DNA from 4 places in the Bacillus sp. 1A genome. Region 2 is predicted to be linked to each of the others. Evidence: riboswitches for the same ligand, from Rfam matches in the RefSeq annotation. Region 2 holds a riboswitch; each other region holds the start of a gene.
What was found. Region 2 has a riboswitch for S-adenosylmethionine ahead of ACUN0F_RS02075 (peptide ABC transporter substrate-binding protein). Riboswitches for the same ligand answer to the same signal wherever they lie in the genome.
Positions count from the first base shown of each region.

Region 1: linked by a shared signal. The riboswitch ahead of ACUN0F_RS20130 (ECF-type riboflavin transporter substrate-binding protein) and the one ahead of ACUN0F_RS02075 (peptide ABC transporter substrate-binding protein) in region 2 are both predicted to bind S-adenosylmethionine.
Region 3: linked by a shared signal. The riboswitch ahead of ACUN0F_RS07910 (methionine ABC transporter ATP-binding protein) and the one ahead of ACUN0F_RS02075 (peptide ABC transporter substrate-binding protein) in region 2 are both predicted to bind S-adenosylmethionine.
Region 4: linked by a shared signal. The riboswitch ahead of ACUN0F_RS11705 (bifunctional homocysteine S-methyltransferase/methylenetetrahydrofolate reductase) and the one ahead of ACUN0F_RS02075 (peptide ABC transporter substrate-binding protein) in region 2 are both predicted to bind S-adenosylmethionine.

Region 1 is NZ_JBQYLZ010000001.1:3,939,431-3,944,147, forward strand. Features, by position in the region: gene ACUN0F_RS20120 (energy-coupling factor transporter transmembrane component T family protein) at 1-658, opposite strand, end outside; gene ACUN0F_RS20125 (ABC transporter ATP-binding protein) at 651-2,354, opposite strand; gene ACUN0F_RS20130 (ECF-type riboflavin transporter substrate-binding protein) at 2,365-2,913, opposite strand; SAM riboswitch class I at 3,052-3,167, opposite strand; gene ACUN0F_RS20135 (aspartate/glutamate racemase family protein) at 3,321-4,001, shown strand; gene ACUN0F_RS20140 (macrolide family glycosyltransferase) at 4,051-4,717, opposite strand, start outside.
Region 2 is NZ_JBQYLZ010000001.1:389,462-394,178, reverse strand. Features, by position in the region: gene ACUN0F_RS02080 (peptide ABC transporter substrate-binding protein) at 1-727, opposite strand, end outside; gene ACUN0F_RS02075 (peptide ABC transporter substrate-binding protein) at 1,114-2,754, opposite strand; SAM riboswitch class I at 2,887-2,991, opposite strand; gene ACUN0F_RS02070 (aldo/keto reductase) at 3,145-3,978, opposite strand; gene proC (pyrroline-5-carboxylate reductase) at 3,980-4,717, opposite strand, start outside.
Region 3 is NZ_JBQYLZ010000001.1:1,584,894-1,589,610, reverse strand. Features, by position in the region: gene metQ (methionine ABC transporter substrate-binding lipoprotein MetQ) at 1-242, opposite strand, end outside; gene ACUN0F_RS07915 (methionine ABC transporter permease) at 267-932, opposite strand; gene ACUN0F_RS07910 (methionine ABC transporter ATP-binding protein) at 925-1,950, opposite strand; SAM riboswitch class I at 2,128-2,235, opposite strand; gene ACUN0F_RS07905 (hypothetical protein) at 2,361-2,705, opposite strand; gene ACUN0F_RS07900 (thioredoxin family protein) at 2,860-3,168, opposite strand; gene ACUN0F_RS07895 (toprim domain-containing protein) at 3,172-3,516, opposite strand; gene gcvH (glycine cleavage system protein GcvH) at 3,858-4,241, opposite strand; gene ACUN0F_RS07885 (arsenate reductase family protein) at 4,283-4,648, opposite strand.
Region 4 is NZ_JBQYLZ010000001.1:2,317,470-2,322,186, reverse strand. Features, by position in the region: gene metH (methionine synthase) at 1-921, opposite strand, end outside; gene ACUN0F_RS11705 (bifunctional homocysteine S-methyltransferase/methylenetetrahydrofolate reductase) at 921-2,753, opposite strand; SAM riboswitch class I at 2,825-2,934, opposite strand; SAM riboswitch class I at 3,138-3,247, shown strand; gene metI (cystathionine gamma-synthase/O-acetylhomoserine thiolyase) at 3,342-4,454, shown strand; gene metC (cystathionine beta-lyase) at 4,451-4,717, shown strand, end outside.

The sequences.
Region 1 (4,717 bases), 3.5 Mb from region 2:
CAAATCCTCTTAAATCCATTGCATTTGAAACTGTATCGATTCTATCTAGTGAATGAATAATTAAAGGCCAAAAAATTAAGACACGGTTTTTCATACGAATCCATAAACTTGCTTCTCCTTTTTCAAAAGCTACTCCTCTCGTCTCTTGTGCATGTTTAATAACTTTATATTCGGACTGAATATCAGGTATGTAACGTAATGCAATATTTATTGCATATGTAATCTTATAATGAATTCGAAATTTACTTAAGCTACTCACAAATTTGCTTGGATCAGTCGTATATATAAAAATAAGTGTAAATGGTAATAACGTAAAATATTTTAATGAAAGTGTAGCTGCATAAAATAATGTTTCATATGTAATTGTTGCATATCCAATATGTAAAAACGAAGTATATGATTCGGTTAATTCAGATCCATGAGTTGGTGTAATAAATAAAATCATGACAGAATTTAATAAACTAAATGTAAATATAACAGTAAAAACAAGGCAAATTTTACGAAATGGGATTTTAGCAACTAGAAGTCCGATACATCCAATCATAAATACAAATAGCAATATACGAAAATCAAAAAACAAAAAAGTAAGTGTCATACAAAAAATAAATAACAACAATTTCACTGCTTCATCCATGCGATGAAAATATGTACTATACACCTTCCTCCCTCCTAATATCCTCAAAATAATGTTCCATAAACCTTTCAGGATATGAAATTCCACTAAATTTAACTAGTTTGAATAAAGAACTTTCCCTTAGGTTCGCCCTTTGTAACGTTTCTGTATCCCCTAATACAACGCACGCGGAATTATTCGCAATAATTTCCCCTTCATCTAGAACAATCGCTCTGTCTGCATATTCTAAAGCGAGATTCATATCATGTGTGATAAAAATAAAAGATATTCCCTTTACAGCTAGTTTTCTAATAAACGACATAAACTGTTTATAATGATAATAATCTTGTCCCGCTGTCGGTTCATCTAATATGATAAGTTTCGGATTTGCTATTAGTACAGATGCAATCGTTACTCTCTTCTTTTGTCCATAACTTAATGCCTGAATTGGCCAATTTCGAAATGGATACAAACCACAAAGTTTTAATGTTTCTTCCGCTCTAAGCTTAATTTCTTCCTTTGAAACCTTTTTTAATTTTAATGAAAATGAAACCTCTTCTATAACAGTAGGTTGTGTAATCATCTGATTTGGATTTTGCATCACATAACATATAACCTCACCACGTTTACGAATAGACCAAGAATTGATATTTACTTCATCAAATACAATCCTATCATTTTTTGTTTTGTTTATGCCTATAAGACTATGAGCTAATGTTGATTTACCGGCTCCATTATGGCCCAAAAGTGCTACAATTTCACCTTCATATATAGAGAAATTTACATTGTCCAATACTTTTTGTTTATTAGGATAGGAGAATGACAAATTCTCTACTTTCAATAATTCTTTTTTTGTAGGAGTACCTTTAAAAGAAACTTGCTTCTCCATCCACTCATCTATTACGCTACGAACACTTTCTCTTTGAAGATTTTCAAGCGGGTAATATATTACGTCATTATTACCATCAAACGGCAATTTCTTTAATACTTCTACGTACATAGGCTCTCTTAAGCCGATAGATGGTAATATATTTGACGCTAAAATCTCTTCTGGTGTCCCTATCGCAACAATTTCCCCTTCATTCATTAAAATGATTTTATCTAAATCCAGGTTTAACATTTCTTCTATTCGATGTTCAATAATTACAATTGTTTTATTATATTGTTTATGTATGCCTTTAATAAGTTCTATCGTATGTAAACTACTTGCTGAATCTAAATTTGCTAACGGTTCATCGAACAATAATATATCAGCATTTGTTGTTAACAAACCTGCTAAAGAAACAGTTTGTTTTTGCCCTCCTGATAATTCATGTGGACTTTGTTTATGAAAAGCATGCATCTTTACCTTTTTTAATGAGTCCGAAACAATCTTTTTCATATCATCTTGATTTACACATTCATTTTCTAAATAAAAAGCTACGTCCTCTTCTACTGTAAGACCAATAAATTGAGCATCTTGATCTTGCAAAATTGTTCCTACCTGTTTACTCAGTTCAAAAACACTCTCTTTCCTCGGGTCTTTTCCGGCAATTAAAATATTACCAGTACTAATCCCTTCATAAGAAAAGGGGATTAGCCCATTTATACAATGAGCTAACGTTGACTTCCCTGAACCACTCCGTCCAGCAATTAGTACTTTTTCTCCAGGGTATATATGAAATGTAATGTCTTTTACAGTAGGCTGCGCAGCATGTTCATATTGAAAGCTGAATTGTTCAAAAGAAATGATTGGTTGCATGTTAACATCCCTACTTTTCAATTTTTAAATGTGTATGTTTCTTATTAGATTTAGCTAGACCTATTGTAATTGGCAATCCAAGAACTAAAAATACAATAACATCAGCAATTGTTGCTCCTAATACTTGTATAACAATTTTGTCAAATGGTTCTCCCATCACAATAACATCGAATGCCCCAGCAAATATAATAGCAATGACAATACCAATTAACCCAGTAATGGCTAAATAAGAAATATCCCGCTTATTATACGTCCCGTTTTTCACACTAAAGCTAACTCTTTTTTGAATGAGGCCCATTGCAAAGCCGATAATGCCTGAACTAATAACCCAACCCCACCAAATACCCCAACCAGCGATTGTATCTGTTACGGTATGACCGATAAGTCCTATTAAAAGTCCTGCCACTGGACCAAATAACGCTCCAAAAACGGTTAAAATAGCTAATGCAGGTTTAATAAATGTATTGGGTGCAATAGAAAATCCCCAAAGTCCTAATATCCCGTATAATGCTGCTCCAATTCCGATTGCTACTACTAACTTTGTTGATAATTTGTTCATTACAATCCCCCTCCCGTATTAGTCAACTTTTATTACTCTATATTTATTTTGAAAATGAATTATGCATCGACACTCCCTTTCTATACAACAAAAAATGACCCCTTACATAAGAGGTCATTTTCTTCACGTTCAAGAATCCTCTTATCTTCCAAAAAACACATCGTGTCCTCTGCGGAATTAGCACCTTCCTATAAATTTATATAGGGGTTGCTGAGGTTTCATAGGGCCGTTCCCTCCACCTCTCTGGATAAGTATTAATTTGTAATTCGTATTATGGCACTAATAAGTATAAATTTCAACACTTTTCTAATTATTTTTATTTTTCGTTTAACGGTACATTTAAATCATTGTATTCTTATCGGAATTGTGAAATAATGAATTCAAAATAGTTACGGGAGGAATGTACGATGAAAGTAATCGGTTTAATTGGTGGACTAAGTTGGGAATCTACATCGTTATACTATAAACATATTAATACACTTACACTCTCTCAATATGATCAAAATGCGAAGCTTGTTTTATATAGCATGGACTTTGGTGAAGTAACTACTTTATTACAAAATCATCAATATGAAGAAGTGAAAAACGAATTAGTCACAGTTGCAAAAAAGGTTGAAAAATCCGGAGCTGATTGTTTATTAATGTGTTCCAATACGGTCCATTTATTTGCTGAAGAAGTAGAAAATGCAATATCTATTCCACTTCTTCACATTGGTGATGTAAGTGCTAAAGAAATGGTAGAACAGAATATAAAGCGTATCGGACTATTGGGTACGAAACAAACGATGGAACAAGACTTCTATAAATCACGTCTAGCAAATTTTAATATTGAGACAATCATCCCAACTGAAGAGGAAAGAAATTTTATTCATCATGTTATTTTAAATGAATTAAGTAAAGGAATTATTTCAAAAACATCAAAAGAAAAACTTTTACAAATCACAAACTCATTAATTCAAAATGGCGCAGAAGGTATATTGCTAGGCTGCACTGAAATACCATTACTCATTTCCCAAAACGACCTTACTGTACCTGTTTTTGATACCGCTTTTTTACATGCAAATACTGCTGTGCAGTTTGCAGTATAATAATATAAAAGCATAAAGGTAGTGCCTCTATGCTTTTATATTGTCTAAACTATTTATTTAAAAGAGATGTAATCACTGCAATTGCTTCTTTTGAACCACCACATTCTAAAAAACTATCATTCAGTTTTCGTATACCATGCTTATACTTTTTATTTGAAAGAACATCTGTTACCGCTTCTTTTAACGTTTGCACATTAACATTCTCTTTCAATAACCGATGTGCTGCTTCAAGTTCAGTTAATCTTTGCGCTATCATTGGTTGGTCTTTATCATGTGGAATAATGACAAATGGAACATTAAAATAAATAGCATCGTGTACGCTGTTCATGCCGCCATGTGTAATAAAAACATCTGCTTCACTTAATATTTCTGATTGGGGTACGTATGAAGCAATTATAAAATTGTCTGGCGCTTTCTTAATTTTAGAACGATCATTTCTATCACCAATTGCCATTACAACTATTCCATCAAAATCCGAGAAAGTATCAATGCACGTATTAAAGAATGGTTCAAGCCCTTCAAGCAGTGTCCCCATTGAAATATATATAACTTCTTTACCTTTAAGCAATTCAAGTGGAAACTCTACATTTGTTTTACGATTTGAAATACTAGGACCAATAAAAATGTTATTTCTTCCAAATAAATCGCTATTAGGTTGAAAATAGCGACTTGTGTACACAAGAGTAATATCTCCCTTGTTATGCATAAATTGAAGA
Region 2 (4,717 bases):
CTAATTTTACAGTTTTAGCATCCCAATAGTTAGGATTCTTCTTCAATTGGAAGCTTTGCTCATGTTTCCAGTTATCTAATGTGAAAGCACCGTTGTAAATTAAATGATTTGTTTCTAAACCGTATTTATCGCCTTGAGACTTTAAGTAATCTTCATTAATTGGTAAGAATGTTGAGAATGTCGTTAAGCTTAAGAAGTAGGGAACAGGACGGTCTAGTTGTACTTCTAAAGTTTTGTCATCAACAGCTTTAATACCTAATTGATCAACCGGTAATTGTTTTTGGTTTATTTGTTTCGCATTCTTTATATCGAAGAATAAGAATGCATATTCAGCTGCTGTATCAGGATTTACGGTACGTTGCCAAGCGAAGACGAAGTCCTTTGCTGTAACAGGAGTACCGTTTGACCATTTCGAATCACGCAGGTGGAATGTATATTTTGTTTTATCGGGACTAACGTCAACCGACTCAGCAACACCAGGAATTGGTTTATTATCTTCTCCCATTGCATATAATCCTTCAAAAACATTGCGCATTACGTTCATGGATTCCCCATCCGTTGCTTTTGCAACATCCATTGTTGGAATTTCTGAAGCGAATGATAAGTTAATTGCCTGTTTATCATTTGCTTTCGCTCCGTTTGCATGATCTTTATTTCCCCCGCAAGCAGTTAGTAATAGACTTGCCCCTAAAACAGATGCAACAACAGGTACAACTTTTTTATTCATTGTTCGTTCCTCCCTAAATGTGTTGTTCGTAACGTCATAATGTCCACGTTTTGAAGTGTATCTATAGAAGAAGAGAAAACCTATTATAAATATGTGCATGTAGGTAATCAGGTGTTCTATATGTATATACATGTTGAACTATAATCTATCGTTATATGTTTCAACGTAGTAGACGTTATATTTTGATGGTGAAATATTTCGTTTCTTTGATTATTTAGAATATTAACACTGGAAAGAACTATATGTCAATAATAAAATCGGAGTATTATTTTTTAAAAATAATATATTAAAAAAGCGGATTTTCTCCTATTGAGAAATCCGCTTTTAATACATTTTTCCAATAAAACAATTGGTATGGATAGGAACACTTCAATTCAGGTTGCCTTTTATTTTTTAATTTGTGCCCATTTGAAGTTTAATTGACCTGCAAAGTCTACTTGCACAATTCCTTTCACATAAGAACGTTCTAAATAAGATTCGCCTTTTTGGTAAAGAGGAGCGATAACAGAGTCTTTAAATAATATTTTCTCGGATGCTAGTAATGCTTCCCAGCGAGCCTTTTCATCACCGGCTAAAGTTGTTTTCACTTTTGTTATTGTTTCATCGAACTCCTTATTAGAGTAATGATCTAAGTTGTAAGGGTTATTCGTTGTAAATAGCTCAAGGAATGTAATTGGATCAGCAAAGTCAGGGCTCCAGCCGTCAATTCCAATTTCGTAGTCACCTTTTAATAAAAGTGAAACTTGTTGTTTACGTGGTTGCGGCTTTATATTTACTGTTAATCCATCTAAATTCTTTTCTAGTTGTCCTTTTAAGAACTCACCAGTTTTCTTATCAAGGTCAGCATCACTTGTTAATAATTCTAATGTTATCTTTTCAGAACCAAGCTCTTGTTTAGCTTTTTTCCATAATTCTTGAGCAGATTTTGTATCAACCTTTGTTAAATCGCCGTTTGCAGCACGGAAGTCTGTTCCGTCAGGTCCTTTTGCAAAGTTTTTCGGCACGAGACTAGAGGTTGGTGTAGAGCCGTCATTTAATAACGTATTTACAAAGGATTTTCGATCAATTGTTTGATCGATTGCTTGGCGTGCAGAAACGTTTTGAAGTACTTTGTTTTGTTGATTCATACGTAGAAACTGTACCCCTACGTTTGGCCGTTCTTTAAAGTTAGCATCCTTTTTATATTTATCAACGAAGTCAGATGTTAGTTTGATACGATCTAATTGTTTTGACTCGAATAAATTTACTTCTGTAGATTTTTCTTTTACGACGTTAAAATTGATTTCTTCCAGTTTGACAGTATCTTTATCCCAATAGGTAGGGTTTTTCTTAAATTTAAAGCTTTGCTCATGCTTCCAATCGCTTAGTGTAAAAGCTCCGTTGTACAAAATTGTATTGTCTTCTAACGCATACTTATCACCTTGTGCTTTAAAGAATTCCTCGTTAATTGGTAGAAATGTTGGGAAAGCTGTTAAGCTTATAAAGTACGGAACAGGACGTTCTAATTCCACCTCAAACGTATGGTCATCAATTGCTTTTACACCAAGTTGATCGGCTGGAAGTTCTTTGTTGTTAATTTTTGTTGCATTTTTAATATCAAAGAATAGAAATGCATATTCAGAGGCTGTTGCTGGATCAACAGCTCTTTGCCAAGCGAAGACAAAGTCTTTCGCTGTAACAGGAGTGCCGTTTGACCATTTTGAATCTCGTAAATGGAATGTGTATTTCGTTTTATCGCCACTTACTTCATGAGATTTTGCAACACCAGGGACAGGTTTGTTACCTTCACCAAGATTATACAAACCTTCAAATACGTTTCTCATTACTTGACCAGAATCAGTATCTGTAGCACGAGCTGTATCCATTGTTCGTATTTCAGTAGGTGAAGATAAGTTTAAAATCTGTTTACTAGGCGCCTCGTCTTTTGCATTTGCTCCGCTCGCTTCGTTTTTATAACTACCGCAACCAGTTAATAAAATACTTACTCCTACAACTGATGCAATACCGGGTACAAACTTCTTTTTCATTTGATTTTCCTCCTAAATAATTAAGTTTGGATGATGATGAGGGAAATGAAAAATAAAAAATCCCTCTTTTCGTATTGAGAAAGAGGGATTTTTACGTACAAGTTATGCACCCGTATATAAACGAAGTCCCTCATTCTATCTTTCAAGCACAAAGCTTGCAGGAAGTGGCACAGTATTCAAAATGAACCTGTTGCCGAGGTTTCAAAGGGCCAGTCCCTCCACCTCTCTTGATACAATGAGTAAACGAATAAACTTTATTAATTTTTGTGTTTCTTTGATAATTCAAAATCTTACACCTTGGATAATGAAGTGTCAACCAAATGAAATATAGTTTAAATTTTCAGTTTTCTTTAACAGGAAAAACCACTGCATATGGCAGTGGTTTTTCTATTAGAAGTTAAAGTTATCTGGATCTGGACCAACGCGACGATCTTCATTTAGAGCTTGAATTGCTTTCATGTCATCAGCACTTAATTCAAAATCGAATATATTTGCATTTTCAATAATGCGATGTTCTTTAATAGATTTAGGGATCGTTACAACTTCGTTTTGTAGATCCCAACGTAAAATAATTTGCGCAGTTGATTTATTATATTTTGTTGCAATGTCTTGTAATGTTGGGTTGTCTAGCAGTTGGCCTTGCATTAATGGTGACCAAGCTTCAAGTTGGATATTATGGTCTTTACAGAAAGCGTGTAATTCTTCTTGTGCTAAACGTGGATGGTATTCCACTTGGTTGACCATTGGCTTAATTTCAGCAATTTCAAATACGTCTTGTAAGTGGTGAATATGGAAATTACTCACACCGATAGCGCGAACACGGCCATCTTTATAAAGCTTTTCTAACGCTTTCCATGATTCAGTATATTTCCCTTTTACAGGCCAATGTACTAAATATAAATCTAAATATTCTAGACCTAATTTCTCTAATGTAGTCTCAAATGCTCGAAGTGTCGTTTCATACCCTTGATCGCTATTCCATACTTTTGATGTAATGAATAATTCTTCACGTGAAACACCTGATTCACGGATCGCTTGTCCAACGCCTTCTTCGTTTTGGTAAATTGCGGCAGTATCAATGCTGCGGTAGCCATTTTTAATTGCTGCTTTTACAGATTCAATTACTTCTGAACCATCTTCTACTTTAAAAACACCTAAACCGAACCAAGGCATTTTTACACCGTTATGTAATGTTGTATAGTCTTTTAAACTTGTTAAATTCATATTATTTCCCCCTAGCTTTTTTGTTTGTTGCTTCTACTGCTTTTTGAATTGCCTCTGAAAAATTATATTCATATAAAGCTTTGAGACCCTCAGCTGTGGAACCACCTGGTGTTGTTACTTGTTCGCGGAGGTTAGCTGGATCTTGCGTTTGTTCAAGCATAGAAGCAGAGCCAGAAATCATTTGAATGACAAGGTGTTTGGCAGTTGCTTCATCGACTCCATAACTTTTTGTTGCTTCAATTAAGCTTTCAGCAAAGTAATAAAGGAAAGCTGGTGCACTTCCAGTAACTGCAGTTAGCTGATGAACTTCCTCTTCAGTGCAAAGTTGCGAAGTACCAATGCCTCTTAAAAGCAGTTGCAGGGTTTCTTGATGCATCTCGTTTACTGATCGTCCCGTTGTATATAAGGAGATAGACTTGCCAATTTCAGCAGCTGTGTTTGGCATAATCCAAGCAACAGGTGTTCCCCCGGGAAGTCTTTCTTCTAAATAAGATGGGCCAATGCCAGCGGCTACCGTTACGACAAGTTGATTCGATAGTAACGGAGATAATTCTGCTAATAATTCTTCATGTGCAGAAGGTGGCATTGCTAAAACAATCGTATCAACAGATGTAACATGCTGCTTCCAATCTGTTGCAGTAGACACATTATATCGTGCTTGTAATTGTTCTAGCTTTTCTACGTTGCTTCGGTTAGAAACGATAATTTCTTCGATGTATTCTTTGCTTGTTTTAAGTAA
Region 3 (4,717 bases), 1.2 Mb from region 2:
TAGTTTGCATCTAAATCCTTATCCGCTAACGATTTATTTGGTAACACGTAATCTTGGAACTTTTTCACTTCTAATTCAATTCCTTTTTTCTCAAGTAACGGTTTTGCCTTTTCTAAAATTTCAGCGTGCGGCACGTTAGAAGCCCCCACAACTAGTTTCTTTTCATCTTTATCTTTCCCGCCACAAGCAGCTAACCCAAAAATAGAAGTTGAAATAAGTGCTGTAAGTAATAATTTTTTCATTTGAAACATCCTCCTGTTTTTTTATTATCGTTTATCTATTCGAGTCGTTACACGATCACCAATCCACTGAATGAAAAATACCACTAGTAATACACAAATTGTCGCAACGATTGTTACATCGTTATTTCCTCGCTGGAATCCTTCTAAATAAGCAAGTGTTCCAAGGCCACCAGCACCAACAACCCCCGCCATTGCTGTATAGCCTACTAAAGCGATTGTTGTAACCGTAATACCAGATACTAATGCTGGTAACGATTCTGGAATTAATACTTTCAAAATAATAGTGCTTGTTTTTGCTCCCATCGCTTTTGAAGCTTCAATTACACCTTTATCAATTTCGCGAAGTGCAATTTCAACCATTCTCGCGTAAAACGGTGCCGCTCCAATAATTAAAGCTGGCAGTGCTGCACTCGCTCCAAGAATTGTTCCAAGCAGAATCTTTGTGAATGGGATTAATAAAATGATTAAAATGATGAATGGTATCGAGCGGAAAATGTTTACGAACGCTCCAATTGCCGTATTAACCGCTTTGTTTTCCCATAAATTATCTTTCGCTGTCATAAAGAGTAACAACCCTAAAATTAGTCCTAAAACAAATGTGGCCAGAGCTGCGATTGCCGTCATATATAACGTTTCACCAGTTGCCTCTAACATTTGATTCCAATCAACATTTGTGATCAACTTATCCATGTGCAATCACCTCCAGCTCTACTTGATCTTGATGTATTCCCTCTATTGCTTGCTGAATCGCTGTTTCCTCACCATTTAAATGAACAACTAAACTACCGTAAGAGCCGTTATTTGTTTGGGCGATGTTTCCTTGCAAAATGCTAACTTCTATATCACTGCGTTGCATTAATCTTTGAAGTACTGGTCTTTCTACAGCTTCACCGATAAACTGCAAACGAACTACTTTACCATCTGGATACTTTTCAATTAAACTTTCAATCGTTTCATTTGTATCTTCAGAATCCGTTAACTGCTGTACAAATCGCTTTGTAATGTCTTTCTGCGGATTGCGGAATACATCAAGTACTGGACCCGTTTCTACAATCTTCCCTTTCTCCATTACCGCCACTCGATTACAAATCTTTCGAATCACGTGCATCTCGTGTGTAATGAGTACAATTGTTAAACCGAGACGCTTATTAATATCTAATAATAAATCTAAAATTTGATCTGTCGTTTCTGGATCAAGAGCTGATGTCGCTTCATCACATAAAAGCACTTGTGGATTGTTAGCTAATGCTCTTGCAATACCCACGCGTTGCTTTTGTCCTCCGCTCAGCTGAGATGGATACGCGTCTCCTCTTCCTTCTAATCCAACAAGATAAATTAACTCATCCACTCGTTTTCTTCTCTTCGCCTTATCAACACCTGCAATTTCAAGTGGGAACTCGATATTTTCGCGTACAGTTCGTGACCAAAGTAAGTTGAAGTGCTGAAAAATCATTCCGATTTCTTGCCTTGCCTTACGAAGTTCACTCCCTGTAATTGCTGAAATCACACGATTTGCAATTGTAATTTGGCCAGAAGTTGGTTTTTCCAACTGATTGAATAATCTGATTAAAGAACTTTTCCCAGCGCCACTATATCCGATCACACCAAATATTTCACCTTTGTCTATTTTTAAATTGGCATTATCTACAGCAGTGACATCACCGCTTTTTGCTTTATATATTTTCTTTACATTTTCTAACAAGATCATGATGTTCACCCCTTTTTGTTTTGATCGACTCCGCAATTTTTTATTTTTGATGCGCGTAGTCCACCGTTATCATTACTTTTATTATTTGAATGTCCTCCACATTCAAACAACAAAAAAACCTTTCCGCTTTAGAGAAGCAGAAAGGTTTATATGCGTATATAACAACATTATCCCTCTCTCTCATCTCTCAAAGCATTTGCTTTGCAGGAATTGGCACCATTTCAACATAAGTTGACGGTTGCCGGGCTTCACAGGGCACAGTCCCTCCACCTCTCTTGATAAGAGAAATCAGATTACATTTTCGTCTGATTTGTAATTTATGAAATTGTCTATATTTTATGAATTGAATTGTATCAATATCCACACATCATGTCAACAGAAATTTTCTTAAAAAATGAAACTTCAGAATTTTAAGCGCCTACTGACATTGGTTTACATATATGAAACATCGATTCAACTAATAGCATCGTTCGATACGTTCCCGAATATTGTACACGTCCATCGTTCATTAACATTTGCAATCGTACATTGCCGTTCACCAATTGTTTTACATCTTCCTCATCTGCACAAACGATTTGCTCCGTTCCTCTTTCCTCATGTAGCAGCTCTATATAATCTCTTGAAATTTGTAACGAACAACTTTCATCTCCAAAGCGGAAATTAACAGTTTTTTCTCCTTGTCTTAAAAGCGGCTCTAAATGATATTGACCATTAGCGTAATTTACAAATGATTGCAGCAAAGAATATAATTTCACCCTAAATCACATCCTTCATATCACTTTCTATTACACATACCATTCCCTCTCACTAAAGAACAATCCTGTTACTTTCGCTCGACAAATACTGTAACCACCCTGCATCTCGACATATTTCCCGAGAAATATGTCGAGGCGGCAAAAACTTTGCCGCCTACTTTAATTCCGTATATAAATATTCAACCGAATGAAATGCATATATCTTCTTCATGAGTGTCCCATTTTCAAAAACAAGTAAACACGGTACACTTTCGATTCCATACTCTTTCGCTAAATGCGGAGCATAATTTAAATCTAACATTCCAATTTTCAAGTCTTCAATTGTCATCTCAACAACTGTTAACATCTTTTTTGCTAATTGGCATGTTCCACACATTGGAGTATATACATATAACACTGTTTTTTCTTCGTTCTCTATTAGGGCTGTAGCTTCGGCTCCTGTCCAATCAATCACTTCTATCATTCCTTACCGTAAATATTCTGTATAAACGTCAATGTCAGCTCCCCATAATACATTTGCTAAGTGTGAAGATGGCGCAGTTGCCACTTCTCGGTACGAGCGATCAATATAAATATGCTCTGCTTGCGGAAATTCTTTTCGAAATTGCTTCCTTAACTTTTCTCCAGCATCATCAGCATCCACTAGTACATACACTTCCTTATCAAAAAACTGATCAATGAGCTCATCCATTTTCGATAAACCAATTGTACCATTTGTACAAACAATTTCCACCGGTTCACGAATAATAGATTCAATCTTTCTTCTATCTGATTTACCTTCTACAATAATGACTTTTTCTACATAAATCATATGTCATCACCCGATCACCATATACTATACAACCTTTAACTTAGTATATAGTATATTCGTTATTTTCATGTTGTTTCCTGTTTATTTTTGCAAAAGAAAAGCAGAAGCGGCTTGCTCAGAACAAGAGGGCATTGGAACTCCTGAACTAGAGGCGCTTTTTGCCTCAAGTTCAGGAGTGAAATGACCGACTGTTCTAGCCGCTGGAGCTGGTCAATAAAAACTTAAACGAAAGTTTTTTCAAAAACGTTCTCCTACACGATAATTAGTATATGATTCTACGTTCATTATTTTACACAAAATAAAAAAGGACAGCACAAAGGCTGTCCTTCAGTCGACTATAATTAGTCTTGGTTTGTCATTTCTGCATATTTTTCTGCAGTTAATAACTTCTCAACTTGGCTTGCATCAGAAAGTTCAACTTTAACCATCCATGCACCCTCGTATGGAGATTCGTTAACAAGTTCTGGTTGGTCACTTAATTCTTCGTTTACTGCTACAACTTTACCGCTTACAGGTGCGTATAACTCAGAAACTGTTTTAACAGATTCTACGCTTCCGAATGGCTCGTCAGCTTCGATTGTTGCACCTACTTCAGGAAGTTCAACGAATACGATATCGCCTAGCTCACCTTGTGCAAAGTGAGTAATACCGATAACAACTTCATTACCTTCAGTTTTTACCCATTCGTGTTCTTCAGAGTAACGTAAATTATTTGGAATGCTCATGACTGTACCTCCAGTGAATGTATTAATTATGTAAAAATACCTTATTGGTACTTTTTCCACACACTTTCAAACTGCTCTTCGTTAAAACCAAGTGTTACATTCGTTCCATTTGTTACGATTGGACGTTTAATCAACATGCCATCAGATGCTAAAAGTTCGTACATTTCGTCTTCGCTTGCATCCTTTAACTTATCTTTCAGACCAAGTTCGCGGTAACGCATTCCACTTGTATTAAAGAATTTTTTTAATGGTAATTCACTTTTTTCATGTAAATTACGTAAATCTTCTTTTGATGGTGGATTTTCAACAATATGAATCATCTCATATGCTACATTGTTTGCCTCAAACCATTTCTTTGCTTTTTGACATGTGCCACACTTTGGATATGAATAAAATGTTACTGTCATAAATTCACCTACTTTTTTACTAACCTTTACCTTTATCATATAGAAAACGTTTTATTATTTCAAACGATT
Region 4 (4,717 bases), 1.9 Mb from region 2:
TTCACGCGGCTTAAGAGAAGCTAACGCAGATTTCATTGCTTTTATATGTTCTGGTGTTGTGCCACAACAACCCCCGATAATATTAACCCATCCTTCTTCAGCAAATCGCTTCACTTTTTCAGCGAGAGAAGATGGAGATTCATGATAATGTCCATCTTCATCAGGAAGACCTGCATTTGGATAACAAGAAATGTAACACTCCGACAAATCAGATAGTGAACGAATATGGTCTCTCATAAACTCCGGACCAGTCGCACAGTTTAATCCAACAGATAGTGGCTTCATATGTTCTACTGATAAGTAAAAAGCCTCAATTGTTTGCCCGGCCAGAGTCGTTCCCATCGGTTCAATCGTTCCTGAAATCATAATAGGTACAATTTTATTTAGCTCATCAAAAGCTGCTTGAATTCCAATATAAGCAGCCTTCACGTTACGCATATCTTGACTCGTCTCAACGAGTAATACATCTACGTCGCCATTCAATAAGCCTCTAGCCTGCCGTGTATAGGCTTCAATTAATTCTTCAAACGTCACACCACCTGTAACACTAATCGCTTTCGTTGTCGGCCCCATTGCTCCCGCAACATATACTTCCTTCCCGCTTTCTTTGACCGCTTGCTTCGCTAAACGTGCTGCCTTCTCATTTAATTCCTCATCTAAATGAGACAACTCATAATCACTTAATACAATATTCGTCGCCCCAAATGTATTTGTTTCAATAATATCCGCTCCAGCTTCAATATAAGCTTTATGAATCTTTAAAATGACATCAGGCCTTGTTTCTACTAAATATTCATTACAGCCTTCGTACTCTTCTCCTCCGAAATCTTCCGCAGTTAAGTCCTCTTGCTGGATCATTGTTCCCATTGCACCATCTAATATTAAGATGTTATTTTGTAATTTTTCTTCTATACATTTCATCAGTTAATACCTTCTTTCACTTCTTGCTTTTCTCTCACATATTTAACAAGATGTTCTGTAATTTCATATTTTAGAAATGGTGTAATAAGATAAATGCCGTTAAAATATTTCATCGCCGCATCGATCAATTCTTGTGAAATGCGAATCCCTTCCTCAATTGCTGCCTCTTTCGTTTCATGTCCATCCATTCTCTCCCTTATTTCTTCAGGTAGTGTAATACCCGGTACCTCAAAATGAAGGAAATCTGCATTCCTTTTACTTATTAATGGCATAATCCCAATAAAAATAGGTTGTTCCAAATGCTTTGTCGCTTCATACACTTCTTCAATTAACGCGATATCATAAATTGGCTGCGTTAAGAAATATTCCGCTCCAGCATCTATTTTCCGTTCCATTCGCTTAACCGCTGCTTTTAAATGTCTTACATGCGGATTAAACGCACCTCCCACTGAAAACCTTGTTGCTGGACCAATTGATTTCCCTAAAATCGAGCGCCCGTCGTTCATTTCTTTAATCATTTTAATGAGCTCAATAGAGGACAAATCATATACAGAAGTGGCACCTGGAAAATCACCAACGCGTGCTGGATCACCAGTTAAAGCTAACACTTCTTCCATACCTAACGCTGATAGGCCTAGTAAATGAGATTGTAGTCCGATGACGTTATGGTCTCTACACGTTAAGTGCGTCAATACCGGAATATCGTGCTTCGTTAATAATGCCCCCATTGCCATATTCGAGATGCGAGGCGATGCTAATGAATTATCTGCTAGAGTAATAGCATCTGCACCAGCTCTTTTCAATGCTCTTGCTCCTTCAAAAAATCGCTGCGTATTTAACGTTTTCGGTGGATCTAATTCCACTACTACTGTCGTTTGTTTTTTTGCTTTCTCTGCTAATGTGACATGAGCTTTTGAACGCTTCTCGTGTGTATGAACTACTTTCGGTCTTTGAATCGTATCCTTTTCTATTACAGGTGTAACATTTGCAATTGCACGTTTCATACTTTCAATATGTTCTGGAGTCGTGCCACAACAACCACCCAATAACCGGATACCTTGCTCAATAAATTTCGGTGTCATCGCTTCGAAATAAGCCGGACTTCCCTCATATACGTAGCGTCCCTCCACATAATTCGGGAGACCTGCATTTGGATATGCTGACAAGTAGCCATTTTGAGGAATCGATATCATTTTAAAAGCTTCCGTCATATGAAGTGGCCCTAGTTGACAGTTCAATCCAACGACATTTGCACCGTAATCTAAAAGCTGCTTTAATATTTCATTTACATCATTTCCATTTTGAGTCGTACCTGCCTCATGTAACGCTAATTGAGCTACAATTGGAATATTCGTTTGTTTTCGTAACACCTGAACAGCATGAAGTAATTCAAACTCATCATAGAAAGTCTCTAATAGCAGTCCATCAACCTGTTCTTCTAGTAATGCACTTGCCTGCTCAAGTAGCATAAATTCTCGCTCCATATCAGTTGTTGTAACAGCTCCGATATGTTTCATACCACCAATTGTCCCTAAAATTGCATTTCTATCTGTAACAGATGCTTTCGCAATCTTCACTGCCGCTTTATTAATTTGAACAACTTGATTCTCTAAGCCATACATACGTAATTTCGCTTCATTCGCTCCGTACGTATTTGTTTGAATCACATCAGCCCCAGCAGCTACATATTGCTTATGAATCGATATAATTAAATCTGGATCAGATATATTCAATTCTTCAAAACTACTTTGCAAGCCATGTGAATGTAATAATGTCCCAACCGCGCCATCACCTATTACAATTCCTTTTGATAATAAATCTAGTAATTTCACAAATCTCCCTCATTTCTATCAATATAAAAAAAACCCTCTTCACTTTGAAGAGGGGGACATAATCATTCCTCCTCTTATTATGCAAAACATTCGTTTTGCAGGTATTAGCACCGTTTCAAACATTTCGTTTAAAGGTTGCCGGGTTTCACAGGGCCTTTCCCTCCACCGCTCTCAATAAGAGTTTGTCTTTATTATTTTATTTATGTAGCTAAAAGGAAATACGTTCCCCTTTTAACAATGTTTGTTAATTTTTTAATAAATTTAGCATGCACAAATGCAAAAGTCAATGACACTTGCGGAAAAATAAAAATTATTTAAAATAAAGTTGCAATTCAATTATCTTTTGTTGTAAAGTTAAAAACATAATAAAATTTCATACGAACATTCTTATCTAGAGAGGTAGAGGGACTGGCCCTTTGACGCCTCAGCAACCATTAACATTTGTTAATAAGGTGCTAATTCCAGCAAATTGTGAAAGATTTGACAGATGAGAAGAAGACTCTATTCAAACCGAAAGCCTTCTTCTTTAGAAGGCTTTTTTTATTTTACATTCACTTAATTGTTAATTTAAAAAGGAGGAATTTTCACATGTCAACTATTGAAACAAAACTAGCACAAATCGGAAACCGGAGCGAGACTACAACAGGAACTGTTAACCCACCTGTTTATTTTTCAACTGCTTATCGTCACGAAGGAATTGGTAACTCTACTGGCTTTGACTATTCACGAACTGGCAATCCAACTCGCGGTCTTTTAGAGCAGGCAATCGCAGATTTAGAGTACGGTGAACAAGGTTATGCCTGTAGTTCAGGGATGGCAGCTGTTCTCCTCGTCCTTTCCCTATTCCGTTCCGGAGACGAACTTATTGTATCTGAAGATTTATACGGGGGCACTTATCGATTATTTTCTGAGCACGAAAAAAAGTGGAATGTTCGATGTAGATACGTAAATACACAATCTATTAAACAAATTGAGCAAGCTATCACAACTGAAACGAAAGCTATTTTCATAGAAACTCCAACTAATCCGTTAATGCAAGTTACTGATATTGCCGCTGTCGCAACTGTAGCGAAAAGACACGGACTACTTCTTATTGTAGACAACACATTCTATACGCCTTATATACAGCAGCCATTAACAGAAGGTGCCGACATTGTACTTCATAGCGCAACGAAATATTTAGGGGGACATAACGATGTCCTAAGCGGACTTGTCGTTGCAAAAGGAAAGGAACTTTGTGAGGAAATCGCTCATTATCATAATGCCTCTGGTGCGGTCTTAAGTCCATTTGACTCATGGCTATTAATTCGTGGTATGAAAACGTTAGCGCTTCGCATGAGACAACATGAAGAAAATGCAAAAGCAGTTGTTGCTTATTTAAATGATGAAGACGGGGTGACAGATGTATTTTATCCTGGAAGAGGCGGCATGATCTCATTTCGTCTGAAAGATGAAACATGGATTAATCCATTCTTACAATCTTTATCCTTAATTACATTTGCTGAAAGTCTTGGTGGTGTTGAAAGTTTAATGACGTATCCAGCAACGCAAACACACGCTGATATTCCTGAAGAAATCAGAACAGCAAACGGTGTATGTAATCGTCTTCTGCGATTTTCCGTTGGCATTGAAAATAGTAACGATTTAATCCAAGACTTAAAGCAAGCCATTAAACTTGTAAAAGAAGGTGTAAGAATATGAGTTATTCTATAGATACACTCTTACTGCACAACCAATATAAACATGACTCGCAAACAGGAGCTGTTAACGTTCCCATCTATAATACATCAACATTCCACCAGTTTGATGTAGATACGTTCGGAAAATATGACTATAGTCGCTCTGGTAATCCAACTCGTGAAGCTCTTGAAGATATCATTGCTTTATTAGAAGGAGGAACAAAGGGATTTGCCTTCGCATCAGGAATTGCAGCGATTTCTACTGCATTCCTCCTTCTTTCACAA